DNA from 3 places in the Pseudobacteroides sp. genome. Region 2 is predicted to be linked to each of the others. Evidence: predicted binding sites of a transcription regulator. Region 2 holds the regulator's gene; each other region holds the start of a gene.
The links. Region 2 encodes LexA, which represses DNA repair genes until DNA is damaged. Its sites were predicted from a motif close to CNAACANNTGTTNG; they were not measured.

Region 1 (7,018 bases), on a different contig from region 2:
CATTTTACCTTTTTCCGAAAGCACTTATTGAGGATGATGTTGAGTTTGTAAAGATGGCACTTAAATATAATCTTCTTATTGTACCAGGAAAAGGTTTTGGATGTCCGGGATATTTCAGGATTGCATATTGCAGTAGTTTAGATACAATTAATGCAGCACTTCCTGCTTTTGAAGCTCTTGCTAAGGATTGCAGGGAACTAGGGTAACTATCCTAAAACACTTTCCTTAAGGTTGCAAAATCACGAGCAATTTTATTCATGTATGTTGCGAAAAATATATTGCATGAGCAGATGCTTCAATTGCATTTGTTAGTGTAAGCCCTTTTTCGCAACATATCTATATAAAAAGTGTAAATGAAATACCTATTCCATTTCTACCAGATGAGCCCAATATCTCACCGGCATATGCTGCTTTTGAAGTCCGGGGTTCTTTCTGCTTTTTATAGCTATATTCTTAAAATACAGCTTCCATAGACTTTGAAAACCTTTCTCATCGGAACTTAAGCTGCCTTTAACAGGCTTATCGATGGAAGTTAGGAACCAGCCCTCTTTATCATAGACCACTGCAGATTTTCTCTTTAGGTCATGAATAACCCACCTTTGATCCGAAAGCCTTTTTGAAAAGTGAAGTGCCAATAAACTTATTATGTTGTTATCGGGCTCTAAAGAAGCATAGTAATAATCTCCATCCATAAGCTTAAAGCGGACTAAGCCTAAAAATCTATGGCATTCGCTGGTTACCTTCCGGCTTATTATTCGCACTTTTAAAACGGAATCATCTGTTATAAATCTGTCCACGTCTCTGCCTAATTTAAAGCCAAGCCTTAGGTACTTGTAAATAATATACTCCTTATTTGCCCATTCCGATACATAAACATAATAAATATTCCTCAAAGCTATTGGGGATATCTTTTCTCTGATTGAATTATAAACTTTATCGAATTTTTCCATGTCAGTTTGTACGCTATAATCATTATTAAAAATACCTACTTGTATCATTCCTTCCGGTAATATGTTGAGGGGTATCTCATGTCGGTAGTATGAATCGTAAATTGCACTCAATAGCCCTTCGAAGCTTCCGTCATAGGTATAATTCACCATTTGATTATTCATAAGTGGTCTCCTTTTTTGGGATGTTGAACTGTAATTGGTTTAAACCTGCTCCAAAGTATGAAAATATGGAAATTTGTCCGCTGCATACTTTTTTGGAACCGCCAACATTCTCGGACATTAATTGGTCCCTTAGGTATGTCTCATTAAAGGAGCTTCCGTAGAATTTGCCTTTGCAGGTAATAAAATGCCTTGCTCTTTTCAAAACCACCCCAATCTTTTTCAGGTCATCAAAGCCTATGGAGCAGAGCTTTCTTGTTGATACTATGATTTGAGCGGACTTTACACCAATACCGGGAACCCGTATAAGCATTTGATAGTCTGCCTTGTTGATTTCTAAGGGAAAAAGGTGCATATTGCGAATTGACCAGCATGATTTGGGGTCCAGTTCCAGATCGAAGTTGGGACTTCTATCATCTAAAAGCTCATTGGCATGAAAGGAATAGAATCTCATAAGCCAGTCTGCCTGGTAAAGCCGGTGTTCTCTTAGCAGGGGAGGACTCCCTATAGCTGGCAGGCTGGGATGCTCTACAACTGGAACATAAGCTGAATAGTACACTCTCTTAAGCCTGAAATGCTTATAAAGGTTTTCGGAGAGCTTTATTATGTTGTAGTCATGGTCCGGTGTAGCACCGACAATTAACTGGGTACTCTGTCCGGCAGGAACAAAAGACTGTTTTTTTCTGTATATCCTGTTTTCTTCATTAACAGTTGCTATAGCTTTATTTATAAAGCCCATGGGCTTTATTATGGCCTCCTTGTTTTTATCCGGTGCAAGAAGCTTTAGTCCCTGGCTTGATGGGAGCTCAATGTTTACACTCATCCTGTCAACATACAAGCCAGCTTCATGAATGAGCCTGGTGTCTGCCCCGGGAATTGCCTTTAAGTGTATATAGCCGTTGAAGGAGTGCTCTTCTCTTAATAGCTTTACTGTTTTAATGAGAAGTTCCATGGTATAGTCGGGGCTTTTAATAACGCCTGAGCTTAGAAAGAGACCTTCTATATAATTTCTTCTATAAAAATTTATAGTGAGGTTTGCCACTTCATGTGGAGTAAAAGCAGCTCTTGGGGTGTCATTGCTGCATCTGTTAACACAATATGTACAGTTATATATACACTGGTTTGCAAAAAGTATTTTTAATAGTGATATACATCGGCCATCTTCCGACCAACTATGGCAAATACCAGCCTTATGGCCATTGCCCAAGCCGTTTGGAGTATTCTTCCTGTTGCTGCCGCTTGAGGAACATGATACATCGAATTTTGCTGCTGCAGATAAGATTTCCAGTTTGGTTTCCAGTTCCATTTCATCACCTTTTCGTCATATGTGGTTATTACAGCTAATTTATCACAAATTCATCAATAAATCAAACATATGTTCGGGTTGATATTGTGGATTTTAAACTGTATAATACGCTTATACCGTTCTAGCCGGGAAGATTTTATATTTGCTTTAATTTTCTTTGAATATCTAAATAAAGAAAAATATAGAAGGGTTATTATATGACACATTTTAAAATATTTTAACGGGGGTATATTTATGAGAGCTATCGTAACAGTTATAGGTAAGGACAGGGTCGGAATAATTGCCGGGATCAGTAATGTATTGGCGGATAACAATGTAAACATATTAGATATAAACCAAACAACACTTCAGGATGTTTTTACCATGATTATGCTTGTAGACATTTCAGGCCTTGTAATAGATTTTACAAAACTTGCCGACAGGTTGGAGAGAAAAGGCGAGGAACTTGGTCTTTCAGTAAGGATCCAACATGAAGACATCTTTAACTCAATGCATAGAATTTAGGGGGATGGATTAATGATAAGAACAAGGGAAGTACTTGAGACAATCAATATGATACAGGAACAGTGCCTTGACATAAGAACAATCACAATGGGTATATCGTTAAGGGATTGCTGCCATAAGGACTCAAAGCAGTCGAGGCAAATGATTTATGATAAAATAACCAGGCTTGCAGCTGATTTAGTAAAGACTGGGAATGATATAGAAAAGGAATATGGTATACCCATTATTAACAAAAGGGTTTCTGTAACTCCTATTTCAATTATTGCTGAAAGTTCCGATGAAGAAGATTATGTGAGATTCGCAGAAATTTTGGATAAAGCGGCTGATGCAATCGGTATAAACTTTATAGGAGGCTTTTCGGCACTGGTTCATAAAGGTTATACAAACGGAGACAGGAAACTTATAAGATCAATCCCTGAAGCACTTAGTTCCACTAAATTAGTGTGTTCATCAGTTAATGTGGCAACATCAAAAGCGGGGATAAATATGGATGCAGTGAGAGAAATGGGGGAAGTAATAAAGAGGGCTGCAGAGCTATCAAAGGATGATAACAGTCTGGCTTGTGCAAAGCTTGTGGTGTTTTCAAATGTTCCTGAGGACAACCCCTTTATGGCAGGTGCATTTCATGGAATAGGTGAGCCGGAATGTGTGATTAATGTTGGCGTAAGTGGTCCGGGAGTTGTAAAAAGTGCTTTGGAGAAGGTAAGGGGTGCGGACTTTGGAACTGTATCCGAAACCATTAAAAAGACTGCTTTTAAAATTACCAGAATGGGTCAGTTGGTAGCACAGGAAGCTTCAAGAAGGCTTAATACGGAGTTTGGTATTGTAGACCTTTCATTGGCCCCAACCCCGGCAGTAGGTGATAGTGTGGCGTACATTTTGGAGGAAATGGGACTTGAGAAATGTGGTGCTCATGGAACAACTGCAGCTTTGGCACTATTAAACGATGCAGTCAAAAAAGGTGGAGTTATGGCGTCATCATATGTTGGGGGATTGAGCGGTGCTTTTATACCGGTAAGTGAAGATGCCGGAATGATTGAGGCTGTCAAGGCTGGTGCTCTTACATTGGAAAAACTTGAGGCTATGACCTGTGTATGTTCAGTAGGGCTCGATATGATTGTTATACCGGGTGATACCAGTGCTTCAACCATATCTGCGATTATAGCCGATGAGGCTGCCATAGGTATGATAAATAATAAAACGACTGCGGTTAGAGTTATTCCTGCCTACGGAAAGAAAGTAGGAGATATTGTTGAATTTGGAGGGCTTTTAGGTTCGGGACCTGTTATGAACGTGAATAGATTTGGCAGTGAGGAATTTATAAAGCGCGGAGGCCGTATACCCGCACCTATCAACAGTTTGCGAAATTGATGAATAGTCTAAAATTTCTCACCTCAACATAAAGGTTGATGTCTAGGGTAACGGGCTGTAAGTAAGATTACAGACTCGTTATCTTTATATACATATATAAATTATTCTGGAGTGACCAAAATGCCTAAAAATTATATTATAGCTGTAGTTCTTATTATTTTAAATATCATTGCGTTCATTATTTCCGGTATTGATAAATATAAAGCCCGACATAAAAAACAGAGAATATCGGAAAAAACGCTTTTTCTGTTGGGGATAATCGGGGGATGCCCGGGGTTATATTCATCTTTTTTTGTGTTCAGACATAAGACCAGGCACATGAAATTCATGATAGGAATTCCTATTATTTTTGCTATACAGGTTACAGCAGTTTTATTAATCAAAGGTAAAATTTATTAAATATATTTTTAAATTTTGCCTGAGGTGCTATAATATTCCCAAGAGACTTTTTGGGGTGATTAGCTATATTTGACAATAGCAAATTTAAAGGTATTATAGAAACACCGAAGCATTCAAAGATTATTTTAAAAGGATCATCAGGTTCCGGTAAGACCACCATATTACTGGAAAGGTACAAATATATGGTGGACAGGCTGGGGATACCAAGTGAGAAAATATTGATACTTTTATTAAATAGGACTCAATCCCTTGATTGGAGAACAAAAACCTTTCTTAAGGGGTCCGGGAACATTTGGAGAACTTCATATTATGGATTTATTCAGAGTGAAATCAGGACCCATTATCCGATTGTATTAAAAAACTGCAGAGATATTATGGACCGAAGGATAAAGCCGACTTTCCTTACTTTTGAGTCTGCCCAGTTTTTGGTATCTGCAGTTATCCAGGCACACAGGGAAAGAAAGGGAATATTCCCAGGGGTGACATCATTTACAGATAGGATATCCATAGATATTACTTCAAATCTTGTTAAAGCGGCAACCTCAGGTATATCTTATAAGGATATAGGTAAAAGGCTGTACAATTCTCTGGAAATCAAAGATGACCTCAAAAAGCAGATTTTCAGTGATGCTGATAATATTACCGCTGCATACAGAAATAAGTGCATTGAGCTTGGAGTGTTTGATTTTGCCATGGCTGTTGAGCTTTATAATAATTGCCTTATTACGGATGATTTCTATAGAGAGCAGCTATTTAAGAGGGTGCAGCATTTAATAATAGATAATCTTGAAGAGTGTGTGCCTACAGAGGTTGATTTTATCGAATTGCTTCTGCCTAATGTCAGGTCTTGTCTTTTCGGTTATAACCATGAGGGCGGGTATGGTCAGGTTTTCGGCAGCAGCCATGAGTATGTGAAGGAAAAGCTTTTGGGTAGGTGCAAGGTTATAAACCTTGATAGCTCTTTTACATGTCAAAGCTTTATGTATGAATTCTCAGACATGCTTTATGAATACATTGAGGGAAATACTGCCTTCAAAGCATCAAATAAAGCATTTGTTGAGAGGACCCAGCCTGTTGAACTTAGAAGTGAGATGTTAGAACTTATAGGTGATAAAATAGTAAAACTCATAAGGGAAGAGGGTTACCTTCCTTCGGATATAACAATTCTATCAACGTATGCAGACCCAGTTACTGAGTTTGTTATCGGAAGAATATTGGAAGCTAACGGTCTGACTTTAAACAATCACTCAAGAAAAAACAGAATAATAGATAACCCCTTTTCTCAGGCACTTATTACATTGGCTTTACTTTGTCATCCCTCATTCAATCTTCCCCCTAACAGGGATAATGTGAGAGCTTTAATAAGGCTGATATTAAAGATTGACCCAATAAGAAGCTCTATTCTAGCAGATGAGATTTGCAGGCAAAAGCCCTTTGCAAAGTTTCCTGATATTGAGTTTCCAGGTCTAGTAGAGAGAATAGGATACTATAATATAGAAAAATATGAATATATAAGAAATTGGATTGATGAATACAGGGAGCTAGAAAATAAGCTGCCGATAGATGCCTTTCTGCAGAAGGTTTTTCTTGAAATACTTGTATCCCATGATTTGTCCGATAATGATGTATTACAGGCAAAAAATCTCATAGATAGTGCTCAAACATTTGTCGAAATAGTATCGAGGTTTAAGAATATCAGTGTGGACAAGGGTTTTTTAGAAATGGTAAGAAGCGGGATTAAAGCTTCAGAGAGTATTTTTGAATTGGAGGAGAAATTGCAAGGCAATTCGGTTGTATTAACTACTCCTGTATCCTATCTATCATGCTCAATGACTTCTAAGGTTATTATATTAAGCAGTTTGAGCAGCAAAAATTGGACGCCTAGAAGCATTAAGGAATTAACTAATGTTCATGTTCTTTCTAAAACATGGGATGACAAATCTATATACACAGAAGAACTTGAGGAAAAAAATCAGAAGGAATATCTTGCTATGATCATGAGATCTGTACTTAAAAGATGCAAAGATAAAGTTATAACATTCGAATCCATTCTTTCAGCTAATGGATTTGAAAATGATGGTATTTTGGGGGAATATTTTGATGAAATTCTGGGATAGTTTATAATTTGTTTGAAATTCATAAGTCTTATCAAAAAATCAAAAAATAAATCATAAAAAAAACCGTGCAAATTGATTATAATAGATTATAGAGATTAGATATATATTTAGTTGATTCGTAATAATATTATTTTTTACATAGGGAAGCAATTGAGATATCGCTTGATTTCTTCCTTTTTGTTGTCCGTTTTTTCTTTAATTTTATATAAGGT
Region 2 (7,018 bases):
TTAGAGATTGTTGACAAGATAAAGAAGTCAAATGTTGACAATATTGATATTATGGCGGATGAAGCCATCTACACAATTGCCTGCAAGGCAGCTGTAAAAGCTAATAAAAAGCTTGATGAAAAAGAAATAATCAGTGTCATGGATAAGCTTGGAGAAACAAGGAATCCATATACATGTCCTCATGGAAGGCCTGTTATTGTAAAGCTTACAAAGCATGAGCTGGAAAAAATGTTTAAAAGGGTTTTGTAGGGGTGGTTATGGGTAAGGTTATTGTAATAGTAGGTCCCACAGCATCAGGTAAAACAGCATTGTCTATTAAATTGGCAAAGGAACTGGAAGGGGAGATAATCTCTGCGGATTCAATGCAAATTTACAGGTATATGGATATCGGAACAGCTAAGCCTGATGAGGAAGAGATGTCAGGAATCAAGCACTATCTTATTGATGAAGTAAATCCTGATGAAGAGTTTAGTGTGGCAAGATATAAAGAGCTGGCGACCAAATATATCGATGAAATATTAAATAAAGGAAAACAGCCTATAGTTGTAGGGGGGACTGGGCTTTATATCAATTCCCTTCTTTATAATATAGATTTTTCAGAGACTGTATGCGACTGGGAGCTTAGGGAAAGACTTAAGAAGGAAGCTGAGGAACTGGGAAATGATTATCTTCATGACAAACTCAAATCTGTTGACCCATTAGCCGCTGGAAGAATTCATAAGAATGACACAAAGCGGGTCATTAGGGCATTAGAGGTATATGAGTATTCTAAAAAGACAATATCTGAGCATCAGGAGGTGTCCAGGAAAAACCCTTCCAGGTATGAGTTTTATACCTATGGCCTTAAAATGGGCAGGGAAAGGTTGTATGATAGAATAAACAAAAGAGTAGATTTAATGTTTGAAAGGGGATTGATTGAAGAAGTAAAAGACCTTATAAGGATGGGCTATGATAGAAATACCATTGCAATGCAAGCTTTAGGATATAAAGAACTGCTTTTATACCTTAAGGATGAAATTACTTTAGAGGATGCAAAGGAAATAATAAAGATGGGATCAAGAAGGTATGCCAAGCGTCAAATAACGTGGTTTAAAAAGACCGAAGGTATTAAATGGATTGATTTGGATTCGGAGCAGGACATAAATAAAATTGCAAAAAATATTGAAAATGATATTGCAACAAATGGTAATTTCCTATAGAATAATTGTATAGTTTCGGGTAAGTGTTATGTTTTAGCATGGATAAAAATAGATAGATAGAGGAGGAGTCCCGTGAACAAGAATAATATTAATTTACAAGATGTTTTTTTAAATCAGGTTAGAAAAGAGCATATTGCTGTAACAATCTACCTGACAAATGGTTTTCAGTTAAAAGGTATGGTAAAAGGTTTTGATAATTTTACAGTAGTTTTGGATAGCGATGGAAGACAACAGCTTGTTTACAAGCATGCTATATCAACTATAAGTCCTATGAAACTTGTAAATCTTATATTTAATGATAACAGAGAACAGTAAAAAAAGCCGCTTAGCGGCTTTTTTAATGCTGTATTAAAGTTTTCTGAAAACACCAATAACCTTTCCTAAAATACTCAAGTTTTCTCTTACAATTATAGGCTCTAAGTATTTATTCTCAGGCTGGAGCCGAACATATCCATTTTCCTTATAAAATGTTTTTACTGTAGCTTCATCACCAATCAGTGCCACCACTATATCCCCGTTATTAGCTGTAGCCTGCTGCTTTACTAAAACAAGGTCCTTGTCGAATATACCCACCTCAATCATACTGTCACCCTGTACCTTTAGCATAAAAGCGGTTGAATTTTGCACAAAGTCTACTGGTAATGGAAAAGTGTCCTCCACATTTTGAACAGCTAAAATTGGCTGGCCGGCTGTTACCTTACCGACAATAGGAACATCAACCATTTCTTTTACTGTATAATACCCCTTGTCATTCTTTTGCGTGCTTGCATTTTTGGAGCCTACTATCTTCAAAGCTCGCGGTTTTGTGGGGGTCTTTTGGATTTGACCGGTTTTACTGAGCTTTTCTAGGTATCCGTGAACCGTTGATGTTGACTTTAAGCCTACGGCTTTGCATATTTCTCGAACTGAGGGGGGATAACCCTTTTCAGCCACTTCCTTGTTTATAAAATCTAGAATTTTCTTTTGATTTTCATTCTGCTTCTCATGCATACCATACACCCCGTTTAAATTTAATGAATATGGATTAAATCGATTTATGATTTTTATATTCTAAGTACATTTAATTCCTTGAAAGGTTTCGTCAGGATTATTATATCATATAATTTTAAAAAATCAAACTAATGTTCGAAAAATAATTGACAAAGAACGGATGTTTGGGTATAATTATCATAAAGAACGGGTGTTCGGAGGGATTATAATGAAGAAAAAATATACTTTAAAAAATAAAAAAAGATTTTTTACATTTTTATTTTTAATTTTAGGTATTATGATTACTTTTGTTTTTGCCGATATATCGTATGGAATTAAGAAAAAAGAATATAAGTTGATAGAAATAAAATATGGTGATACCCTATGGGATATCGCGGACCGTTATAGGGGTAGCATTGAAATACGTAAATTTTTATATGAAATTAAAAAAGCTAATAGCCTTGACTCAAGCGAAATATACACAGGAGATACGCTAAAAATTCCTGTTGCAGGATAAAAATGATATAAGAGAATTGGACTTGAAGCAACCTAACTTTATTAAAGGATGTGATACCATGGCAGGATATAATCTTGATGATAAGACTGGATTGCTGGGCGTATTTACGAAGGCCAGTCTAAAAGTTATTAAGGTAAGCAGTGACATAGATATGAAGCATTATAATGTCTATAATGATCTAGTAGCAACTGTAGAGTCTGTCAGTGATCCAATAATAAAGCTTACTTTAAAGGAAAATGTAAAGGACCTGATATTAGCACCGCGTGATATTATTGTTTTAAGCTATAATAGCTCTAATGAGGTTTATTTGCTTAGTGCCAGCATAGTATCTATTGATGATGACGAACCTATACAGTTTACAGTATCAATCTTAAAAATTGAAAAACTCAAGGACTTAAGAAAAGCAGAAAGGTTTTTTATTAGTAAGGCTGCACATGTTAAGGTTCAGGGAATACTTGATCCCATATTCGGCATCGCTACTAATATTAGTGTATCCGGGGTAAAAATTGTTTGTAATATCAACTTGATACTTGATGATGTTATGGAAATTACTATTGCACTGGATAAAAATGAAAAAGTTGTTTTCAGAGGCAAAATAGTGAGAAAGAATAAAATAATGGACTTATATGAGTATGGTTTTGAGATTTATGAGATATCGGAAGTCAATAGGAGAAATTTGCACCATTATGTAAATAAATTCAAGTTCGGGAATCCTTAGAAAGTTAGAGGCAAATTCTATTAAAGGTTGTAAGTTAATTATATAATTATAAATTGGCTAAGCAAATAACACTAGTGTTCAGGTTATTTTACTTAGCCAATTTTAATGCTCAAAAATATAGAATCACAAAGTCACTTTGCAGTCCTGTATATTTAAGTGTTAATTATTAAAAATGTAAATTGATTATTGCAAAACATATAGTTTGTGTTATATTAAAACTACTGAGTGATTTCACATATTAAAAGTGTTAATAACCATACTTTTGGCGGAACAGGTAACGAACGGAGTATAAATTTATAAAAAAGGACTGAGACTTATGGGAAAAGAGTGTTTGATATATGATCGTGCTTGTATTAAATGCTATGAATGTGAAAAATGTGATTTGGACAGCACAAAAAGATGCAATAACTGTGAGAAGTGCTTGGAGCATAGTGGAGAATACAGATCTGTGAATATAGAAGAGTTTATTAAGGAAAAAGAGGAAAAAGATGAATAACGAGATTTTTTTAGATAACAGTTCAACTACAAAGCCTTATGATGAAGTTGTAGAATTGATGGGGGTCATTAGCAAAGAAGTTTACGGAAACCCATCATCTCTTCACAAAAAAGGTATTGAGGCAGAAAGAGAGATCAAAAAGTCAAGGCAGGTTATTGCTGACAGCCTGAGAGTAAATTCAAATGAAATATATTTTACTTCAGGAGGCACAGAGTCAAATAATTTAGCCATAACAGGATATCTTTTCGGAAACCCCAGGAAGGGCAAACACATTATAACTTCATCTATAGAGCATCCTTCGGTAATGGAGATTTATCAGCATTTGGAGAGTTCAGGCTATACAGTTGATTTTTTGAGTGTTGACAGCAACGGCTTAGTAGATATGGGTGAGCTTAAGTCAAAGATTACGGGGGAGACTGCATTAATAAGCATTATTCTTGTAAATAACGAAGTTGGTGCAATTCAGCCCATTGATGAAATAATAAAAATAAAAGATTCTATAAATAAAAATGCTGTTATACATGTAGATGCAGTTCAGGCATATGGGAAGATGGATATTTTCCCTAAAAGCGTTGGCATTGACATGATATCTATGAGTGCACACAAGATACATGGACCAAAAGGCAGCGGAGCTTTATATGTAAACAAGTCCATAAGGTTGAATCCTCTCTTTCTAGGAGGAGGCCAAGAGTCGCTGTTAAGGTCAGGGACTGAAAATGTTCCGGGAATATGCGGTTTTGGGAAAGCTGTAGAAATAACTTTTAAAAACATGAAGGAAAATTATAAAGCGGTAGATGCTTTGAAAGGTAGCTTTATTATGGAAATACAAAAGAATATTGAGGACTTTAGGATCATTTCATCGGAAAACTCAAGCCCTTATATTCTCAATGTAGCTTTTGGAGGCATAAAATCAGAGGTTTTGCTGCATCACTTAGAAGAGAAAAACATATATGTTTCGACAGGATCTGCATGTTCCTCAAGAAAAAAGATTCACAGCAGAGTTCTGAAGGCAATGGGAGTCCCGGCAAAATACATTGACGGTGCAATTCGAATAAGCCTTTCTGCTTTCAATACTGATGATCAGGTTATTACTGCTGCTAATGCGATTAAGGAAATATTGCCGAGAATCAGGAAAACTTCCAGGTCTAAATAAATTTTAATATGAAAAGTGATAATCTTTTATAATTGAAAGAGTTTACACTTTTCATATAACCTAAAAGTAATATAATTCATTTCAATTTAAATATTAATAGTTTTAACCCACTCTTTGATTCTCCTGATTCCTTCACTCTTGTCTTCTAAGGGTGATTTTATTTCCAATTCTCCTATAAATTGATTACCGTTTAGTACATTTTTCATATTATCGAAGGTTTTTCCCTTAGAGCCTCCATAGCAGCAGTAAAGGGCAATCTTTTTACCTTTGATATCTATTTGGGAAAAGAATGTATTAAAGGGTGAGGCAAATGAACTTGCCCAGACGGGGGTGCCTATAATGACCATGTCATAATCCATAGGTTTTTTATCCACAGGAAGTAGATCAGGCTTAATTTTAAAAACAACCTGCATTCCTCCTACAAAAAGCTTAAAAAAGGTTGACTTTGGAAGGCTTTTTTTAGTCTTGATTTCGAGAGTGTCAGCTTTTATTTCCTGTGCAATTGTTTCGGCAACGAATTTACTATTACCTGATTGGGTATAGTAAACTATTAGTATTCTTCTGTTATTGGTGCTATTTGACATTTAGATACCTCCTAATAGTTGGATGTAATGTTATGTGTTAGTGTAAAGATTAATACTAAAAATTATTATATCAAAAACACATTAGTTTTAATAGTTCATTGTATGGTAAAATAATAAGTAATACTTCTATAAAAAGTGATTAATCAAATAGAAGGAAGGTGTAATTATGAATTTTAAGATAATTATTTTAAGCATTTTGTTTATAGTTGCATTAGGATGCAGCTCAAAAACGCCCCAAACGCCAAAGATGCCCCAAACACCTCAAACACTTCAAACGCTTCAAACGCCCCAAACCAGCCCAACACCTCTAATTCCGACACTATACAGGCCTTTGGATTTTGTTGACAAAGCAAAGCTTAAAACAGATGAAGCATATGGGGATAAAACATACTTTGATCTTATGTTTGCCCCGATTGGCTGGTCAAAAGACGGTAAATTTGCCTATATTACTGGTATATACGGCGGCGGGGCAGGAAATGATGAAACAGGTTATTTCAGATGGGTGATCCAGGACATGGTGACGGACAAATATTTATGGCAGTCTGAGCGAGGGCTGGAAGAAGGATTACCAATGGAGTTGAGGGATAGCAACAAGGATACCGAAATATTTAAATGGGTTTATAGTAACTTGAGAGTTAAGTACAAAGAATATCTGGATAAATACGGTATTATAATCCATACCGACCTTAAGGTATCAAGTTTTCCATTAGAATATAACAATAATAAATACACAGCATCAATAGCAGATATTTCATATGGTGATATGTATGGTACACCGAATATAATAACAAAATATAAAGTTTTGGTTAATAGGAACGGTATCAATAAGACCTTCAGTGAATATAAAAATCAAAACGATATGTTTCTTAATGTTCAGATAGGCGGATATATAAAGAGTCCCTATGAACCGCGGGTTGCGTTGGTTTTATCCAGTGTTACGAGAGGCTGGGAGGGTGCTCCGCATCCGGTTAAAAGCAGTTTTGTTGGGTGTCATTTGGAAATTGGCTATTGAGGTTACGTCATAATTTAAACTTTAAAAAATATTTAATTCGTGTTTACTAAGCAAGTTAAATGGAAAATATAAAAAGGACAAAAATTAAAAAACAGTGGACTAAAATCATTCTTTTTGAGGTAAAGTTATGGTATTGGAAAAAATTTACGGAAAAATGTTTTATTACTTTCTTTATTCAATTAACCCATTAAAGAAGCAGATAATAAATACTCCGTGCAGCATTCATAAGTTTATAAACCTACAGTCATTGGAGATTATAAAAAATGACAAATATGTAGATGCCTTTAATTTTTTCAGCGATAACCTGGTTTCAATTAATGAAGGAGTTGTTTGGGCAGATCAGGACTTTAAGAGCTCAGGTCACTTTTAT
Region 3 (7,018 bases), on a different contig from region 2:
GTTGGGGATGCATATGTAATAGCCTTTAGAATTACTGGCCTGATGTATGATCTTCTTGTGGGTGGTGCCATAGCTGCCGCTTTGATTCCTGTATTATCTGGCTATTTGGCACGGGATGAGGAAGAGGAAGGCTGGAAGGCTGTGAGTACATTTATAAATAGTGTTTTAATATTAATGGTATTTACCTGTGTTTTAGGCGTCATATTTGCACCACAGATTGTTAGCTTTTCAAATGATGTCTTTGATATGAAGCTGAAATCCTTAGATTTAGCTGTCAGACTTACAAGGATACTCTTTCCGTCGGTAGCATTTTTGATGCTGGCAGGTATTACTAACGGCATTTTAAACTCATATAACAAGTTTGCGGCTGCCACTTATGGGCCCTCTATTTATAATATAGGCAGTGCATTAAGCATACTTATATTCTCAAGGTTTGGGGTTGAGGCTGTTGCAGTTGGGGTTATGGCAAGCTCAATATTGTACTTTTTGTTTCAACTGTCATTTGGCCTTAAGAACATGAGGTTCTATCGCCCTGCATTTTTTTGGAATCATGTCGGTTTTAAAAAGATGTTCTCCCTTTCTGTTCCGTCTTTGGCTTCATCATCAATTGTACAAATAAATATTATTATCACCACTTTTTTTGTTCCTTTTTTTGGCACAGGAAACGTTACTGCATTTCAAACAGCAGACAGAATATGGCAGATGCCCTACGGAGTTTTTGCACAGGGTATGGGGATAGCGATGCTTCCCATGTTGTCCGCCAATCTTGCAGTAGGAGAAATAGACCAATATAAAAACACTCTTTTAAAGGGATTGAAGACTGTATTGCTTCTGACAGTACCCTCTGCGGTTGCGCTAGTGGTGCTGAATTATCCCGTTATTTCAATTTTCAAGCTGTCCAAAAAGTTTGGCGATGCTGCTGCTGTAAACGCGGGAAATATATTGATGTTTTTTTCCATAGCACTCATTACCCAGTCCGTAGTTACTGTGCTAAACAGGGCTTTTTACGCAGACAACGATGCAAAGACTCCTCTTTTTATAGGGGTTACCACTATTTTGCTAAATATTTTGCTAAGCTATCTTTTGAGGCACACATCATTAGGTGTGGCAGGAATGGCACTTGCTTATTCGGCGGCTAGCACGCTGAATGCATGTTTGCTTATTTTGATTCTCAACAGAAAAATGAAAGGTATTTACATAAAGAAATTGATGATATTTACTTTAAAGGTTGTTCCATCTGCACTTTTAATGGGTGCTGTTCTTTTCGCAATTAACAGCTTTGTAAAGTTTTCAGATTTTTCCAAGGTAATTCAGTTTATTTTATTAGCTGTATACATTATTGTTGGAGTAGCTGTTTATTTTGGAGCAGCATTAATACTAAAAATCGATGAGGCACAGAATGCTGTAAGCACTATAAGAATAAGGATGAAGAAGATTTTTAAATTCTAGATTAAGTCCTGTGAGGCACCATAATTTCCTAGACATTGAAAATATATTGAAGTTAAAAATAACAATCTTTATTGACGGAGCAGAAATATTGATATATAATAAACTAGAACGGATGTTCGACATGTTCTGCAAGGAGGAATAATTAATGGAAAAGAAAAAAGCTTTGGAGATGGCCTTAGGCCAAATAGAAAAACAATTCGGTAAGGGTGCTGTAATGAAGTTGGGTGAAAGTACTCACTTGAGTGTGGAAGTGATACCGACCGGTGCATTGGGACTTGATATAGCTTTAGGTGTTGGAGGAGTTCCACGTGGAAGAATTGTTGAGGTATATGGACCAGAGTCTTCCGGTAAAACGACTGTTGCACTTCATATTGTTGCAGAGGCTCAAAAAGCTGGAGGAGAAGCTGCTTTTATAGACGCTGAACATGCCCTGGACCCGGTTTATGCGAAGAAATTAGGTGTTGATATAGATAACCTTATTGTATCTCAGCCTGATACGGGAGAACAAGCCTTGGAAATAGCTGAAGCACTTGTAAGAAGTGGTGCTATTGATGTTATAGTTATCGACTCGGTTGCTGCGTTGGTTCCTAAGGCTGAAATAGACGGTGAGATGGGAGATGCACACGTAGGTCTGCAGGCAAGACTTATGTCTCAAGCACTTAGAAAGCTGGCTGGTGTTATCAGCAAATCCAAGACCACAGCAATTTTTATAAACCAGTTAAGAGAAAAAGTGGGTATTATGTTTGGAAACCCTGAGACAACTCCTGGCGGTAGGGCTTTGAAATTCTATGCATCAGTTAGAATGGATGTAAGAAAGATTGAGACTATAAAACAGGGCAGTGATATGGTTGGAAACAGGACCAGAGTAAAGGTTGTTAAAAATAAGGTGGCACCGCCATTTAAAGAAGCTGAGTTCGATATAGTTTACGGTGAAGGTATATCAAAAGAAGGTAATATCCTTGATGTTGGAGTAAACTTGGATATCGTAAGCAAGAGCGGAGCATGGTTTTCTTACAATGGGCAGAGAATAGGTCAGGGCAGGGAAAACGCAAAGCAGTTCCTGAAAGAGAACAGAGAGCTTTTAAATGAGATTGAAGCAAAGATTAGAGAAAGCTTAAGCATAACGGTAAGCAAGAATAAAGAGAACCATATAGAAACAGATGACGATGAAATGTTTGAAGATGATGTATAAGATTAGGCATGAATGAAAGATTACTTCCGCTGCGGGGCTTTACCCTTATAAGGTAGCCCCTTTTTGTTTAATATTTTTTAAGGATACAAACAGGTGATGAAATGTTAATAACAAATATTAAAAGAGACAAGGACACTGTTATAGTGGATATAGAGGGGAATTATTCTTTAGTAATCTCTGAAGATGATTATTTCAGGTTAAACCTTTATGAAAAGGAAGAAATCACAAAGGAAGAATTTGATTACATAAATCATAAAATAAATTTCAGGAATGCTAAGTCTATGGCAATCAGGTTTGTATCATTGAAGATGAGGAGTGAAAAGGAGATATACAACCGCCTTAGAGATGAAGGATTTGATGAGGGAACAGTCCTTAAAGTTATTGAGGAATTAACGACAATGGGATATATTAATGACTTACTGTATGCCGGAAAATTTGTTCAAGACAGGTGTAAACTAAAGCCCAAATCCTTGAAAATGCTAAGGTTTGAGCTCAGAAACAAAGGTATATCCGATTCTATTATTGAAGAAGTCCTAGATAAGGTGGATATAGACGAAAGTGCAATTGCAGAAGGCCTGGTGAGAAAAAAATTTGGTAAATATGATTTTAATGATGAAAAGATAATTAAAAAAGTATATTATTTTCTAAGGCATAGGGGCTATAGTTCAGAAATAATAGAAAGTGTGCTTAAGAATTTCAAACAAGACAACTTTACTTGAAAATAAATATCAATATAAAATAATATATATTTTCTTATTTGACATACTATATAATATAAACATGTGTAACTTACTGATTGGAGGTGGTAGAACAGTAATCCTTTTAACAGGTGATGAATAAACAGGTATACCAACAATAGTAAATTTAGAAGCAGGTGCAAAATTATGATTAAACCAAAAAAAAGTAAGTACGTAAGGTTAAGTCAACATGACAAAGATGTTCTGTTAAGATTGAAGATGGATTCTGAAAACACAAGCGGCTATGATAACTTTTTTAAGTATGGCCAATTTATAGAGGATGATTCAAGAAAAAGTCCAAATAATAAACATTTTGAAAATATACCGTAATGTTATATGTGCCAACAATAGACATTCGTTATTTATAAAACAGCTGACAATAGCCTGTTAGTTACTTTTAGGTAATTAACAGGTTTGATTTATATCTGGAAAATTTCTGCATATTCTATGCCGTGTTCTGCTTCTCTATAAAAATCAGTATAAATTCCATAAAAATATTATAAACATTATTAAGTTATTAGATAAATGTTACGAAATAAATATAGGATTTACTAAATATATTTTTAACATTCTGTATCTTGCTGTTAGTTTATTTGAATAAATGTTTTTGTTGTAATTTTAGGAGTAAAAATAAATTAATAGTTAAGGGTGATTATTTATGTGTGAAAGAAGAAAAAGTATAAGGTACAATATGTTTGATTATCCAATTCTAATATCCAATAATGAAACAAATTGGGAAAAGGCTAGTCTGGTAAATATATCGGGAAGCGGAGCCATGATAAAATCCAGCAATTATTATCCTTGTGACAGTTTGTATCTTGAGCTACCAAGGCCATTTGTCAAGGTGATAGGGAGTTACTTTGTCAAATGCGACATTATGTGGAGCAGATACTCCGCAACAGATGTAGGTATTTGTGAGTATGGAGTAAGGTTTGAAAAATTATATAACGAAGAGGATAATTCATTATGTATACATGATGCACTAATAAATAGTAAAGATATTATCTAAGACATATTGCTAAATATTGGTACAATGATTGTTAAATCAAAGACTGTTCTAAGGCGGGTTTTATCGTGATTTGTCATTAATAAATGTAAAAGATTAATAACTTTTTATCTATTAATAGAATTAGAGAAATTGACGATAAAGTTTAAGTCAATATTGTACCATCTTATTAGCTTATGCCTTGGGGGTGCTGGTATGAAAGAAAGCAGGAAGGGTTATGATGAAAAAAAGGTAGAAAGATTTACACTAGTGTTTGTACTGGTCTTAGTTGCAATGTATTTAGTAGAATCAATTTTATTTGGAAAAGAGTCTATATCAGATAGCTTGCTAAAAACCCTCCCAGTTGCAGTTGTAACTACTGCTCTAATGCTTTTTAAAGTAAGATTCCAATTAAAAGGTTTATTTGTTGGGATGATAACATTGATTGTTCCCCTGGCACTTTTTTACTTTAGAGGCTACTCACTTGACAAACACTATATTTTGGTGGCATCAATTACATTGACAGCTGTGTTTTTCACAAAAGAAATTATTTTGATAAATGGTACACTGGCTAATATATTATTAATATTGGAATACATTTTTATACCTGACAAACTGATTGGAGCTAACCACGGGCTTGGTGAGTTTTTGCTGGTATTTGTGTTTTTTAATGGCATCATGGCAGCCTTATACTATTTGTCCAGGTGGGGAAATGAAGCAATTGTAATTTCCAAGGACAATGCGGAGAGATCAAATATAGCTGCAAATAAATTTAAAGAAACAGTAACCCACATGGAAAGTAATTTAAAGGAGCTGTTTTATAAAATAAACGTCTCAAAGAATGATCTAAACAGTATGCTTGAGTCCAGCACCAACATTCAGAGAGCAATGCATGAAATGGCAAAGGGAATACAGCAACAAGCAGATGATATAAATAAAATTATGCATAAAGCTTTTGATATTTCTGAAAATGTTAATCAGGCAGGTGCAGCTTCCCAAAATATAAATAAAATATCTGACGGAATGCTTGAAAGGGTTGGAAGCGGAACAACAAAAGTAGAGATGATGTACTCGCAAATGCATACTTTGGATTCTGCTGTATCAGAGTCCCTCTCGGCAGTAAGTGTACTTAGAGACAGTATGAAAGATATAACAGGGTTTCTTGAACTTATAAGCGGCATAGCTGAACAGACCAACCTCCTTGCTTTAAATGCTGCAATTGAGGCTGCGAGGGCAGGAGAAAGCGGCCGGGGGTTTGCTGTTGTAGCTGATGAAATAAGGAAGCTTGCAATACAAAGTGATAATGCAGCAAAAGAAATAGCATCCAAACTTGGGAATATTGGTGGGAAGATCTCCACTGCATATACAGAGGCAGAAAAGGGATTTCAAGCGGTTGGTGAAGGAAATAAGATTATTGAAGACATAAAGGGGTACTTTGAATTTTATAGAAAAGATGCGGAAAACTCACAAAAGGAAATATTTAACGCAGGCATGAGCTTTGACGGTGTAAGAAGCGGCTTTGGGATGATGTATAACAGAATAGAATCAGTAGCCAGTATATCTGAGGAGAGTGCGGCATCTACCCAGGAGGTGCTTACTTCATTGGAAAAGCAGAATGGGATACTAAATTCAATTAATGAATCGTTTATGGAACTGGAGAATCTGGGAAATCAACTGAAGAAAATATATGAAAAAAGTATATAAGTCATGATCAAAAAATAATCAACTGCTAAATGACCTGTTAGGCGGGGTTTAGCAGTTGGTTGTTTTTTATGTCGTGAGAAATTATAGTGTATGCTACACCATAATATTTATCTGTAGATTAAGCCCTTTGCAAGGTGAACAAATTTTATTATACCCAATATAACAATCATAAATATAAAAGCAAAAACCAATACTTTGCAGGAATATAAAAACGATTCGAGCCAATTGTACTCTGTAATCCCTTCGAAAGATGCTATAACCTGGCTTTCAAAATCAAAATAGTGCCCTGCCAACTTAAATAACACATAAGTATATACTGAAGCAATTAAGCCATGCAGAGATTTTCCTGCAAGATAAGGTCTTATGCTAAGATCTGATTGTGATACAATTCCCAATACCTGTGAGTGCACAGATAAGCCTGCCCAGCCTATTATCATGCTTGCTAGAGAAAGCTTCAATGCAAAGGGAATGTTTCCGGTGCTGGCAATCATATTTGATCCTGTAGTTATTTCAAAAAAACCGCATATCAAAGAATAAACTGCCTCGCTTGTAAAACCTGCAAACGATAATATAAATGTAAAGGGTAGTGATATTATTTCTATAACGCCAATGTCTATCAGAAGATTGATAAGTACAGAAAAGAAGGTTATGAAACCTCCTATAAGGAGCATAACGGATACAGAATTTTTTATGGCATCTCCAAAAATTGCACCGAATGAACCCTTGGAATTTTTGTTTTTAAGTATTTCCTGTTTAAGGCGATCCAAAGTATTATTTGGAACTTTACTCGGGAAATTTTTATTTGCAGCTGAGTTTTTACTGTCCCTAGGTTTAGTTTTTCCAAAACAGTAATACTTAAATAATAGGCCAACAGTAAGTCCCGATAGTATATGGCACAGTAAAAGAAAAAAACCCAGGCGAGGCATTGCATACATTCCTGTAGCAACCGCC

Region 1: VIO64_RS04775 (putative DNA modification/repair radical SAM protein) is a predicted target of LexA. The motif match lies at 2,478-2,491, and genes of this name have one in related genera.
Region 3: recA (recombinase RecA) is a predicted target of LexA. The motif match lies at 1,555-1,568, and genes of this name have one in related genera.

The regions. Positions count from the first base shown of each region.
Region 1 is NZ_DATCTU010000032.1:47,040-54,057, forward strand. It holds gene VIO64_RS04765 (pyridoxal phosphate-dependent aminotransferase) at 1-206, shown strand, start outside; gene VIO64_RS04770 (TIGR03915 family putative DNA repair protein) at 363-1,112, opposite strand; gene VIO64_RS04775 (putative DNA modification/repair radical SAM protein) at 1,105-2,415, opposite strand; gene VIO64_RS04780 (ACT domain-containing protein) at 2,650-2,919, shown strand; gene VIO64_RS04785 (PFL family protein) at 2,932-4,290, shown strand; gene VIO64_RS04790 (DUF1294 domain-containing protein) at 4,411-4,689, shown strand; gene VIO64_RS04795 (UvrD-helicase domain-containing protein) at 4,785-6,806, shown strand.
Region 2 is NZ_DATCTU010000004.1:56,266-63,283, reverse strand. It holds gene mutL (DNA mismatch repair endonuclease MutL) at 1-249, shown strand, start outside; gene miaA (tRNA (adenosine(37)-N6)-dimethylallyltransferase MiaA) at 258-1,199, shown strand; gene hfq (RNA chaperone Hfq) at 1,272-1,514, shown strand; gene lexA (transcriptional repressor LexA) at 1,548-2,189, opposite strand; gene yneA (cell division suppressor protein YneA) at 2,398-2,685, shown strand; gene VIO64_RS00350 (PilZ domain-containing protein) at 2,744-3,403, shown strand; gene VIO64_RS00345 (hypothetical protein) at 3,720-3,899, shown strand; gene VIO64_RS00340 (cysteine desulfurase family protein) at 3,892-5,052, shown strand; gene VIO64_RS00335 (flavodoxin family protein) at 5,139-5,636, opposite strand; gene VIO64_RS00330 (hypothetical protein) at 5,803-6,648, shown strand; gene VIO64_RS00325 (zinc dependent phospholipase C family protein) at 6,776-7,018, shown strand, end outside.
Region 3 is NZ_DATCTU010000045.1:78,404-85,421, forward strand. It holds gene murJ (murein biosynthesis integral membrane protein MurJ) at 1-1,449, shown strand, start outside; gene recA (recombinase RecA) at 1,595-2,641, shown strand; gene VIO64_RS08215 (regulatory protein RecX) at 2,743-3,360, shown strand; gene VIO64_RS08220 (hypothetical protein) at 3,526-3,708, shown strand; gene VIO64_RS08225 (PilZ domain-containing protein) at 4,037-4,387, shown strand; gene VIO64_RS08230 (methyl-accepting chemotaxis protein) at 4,580-6,067, shown strand; gene VIO64_RS08235 (nucleoside recognition domain-containing protein) at 6,175-7,018, opposite strand, start outside.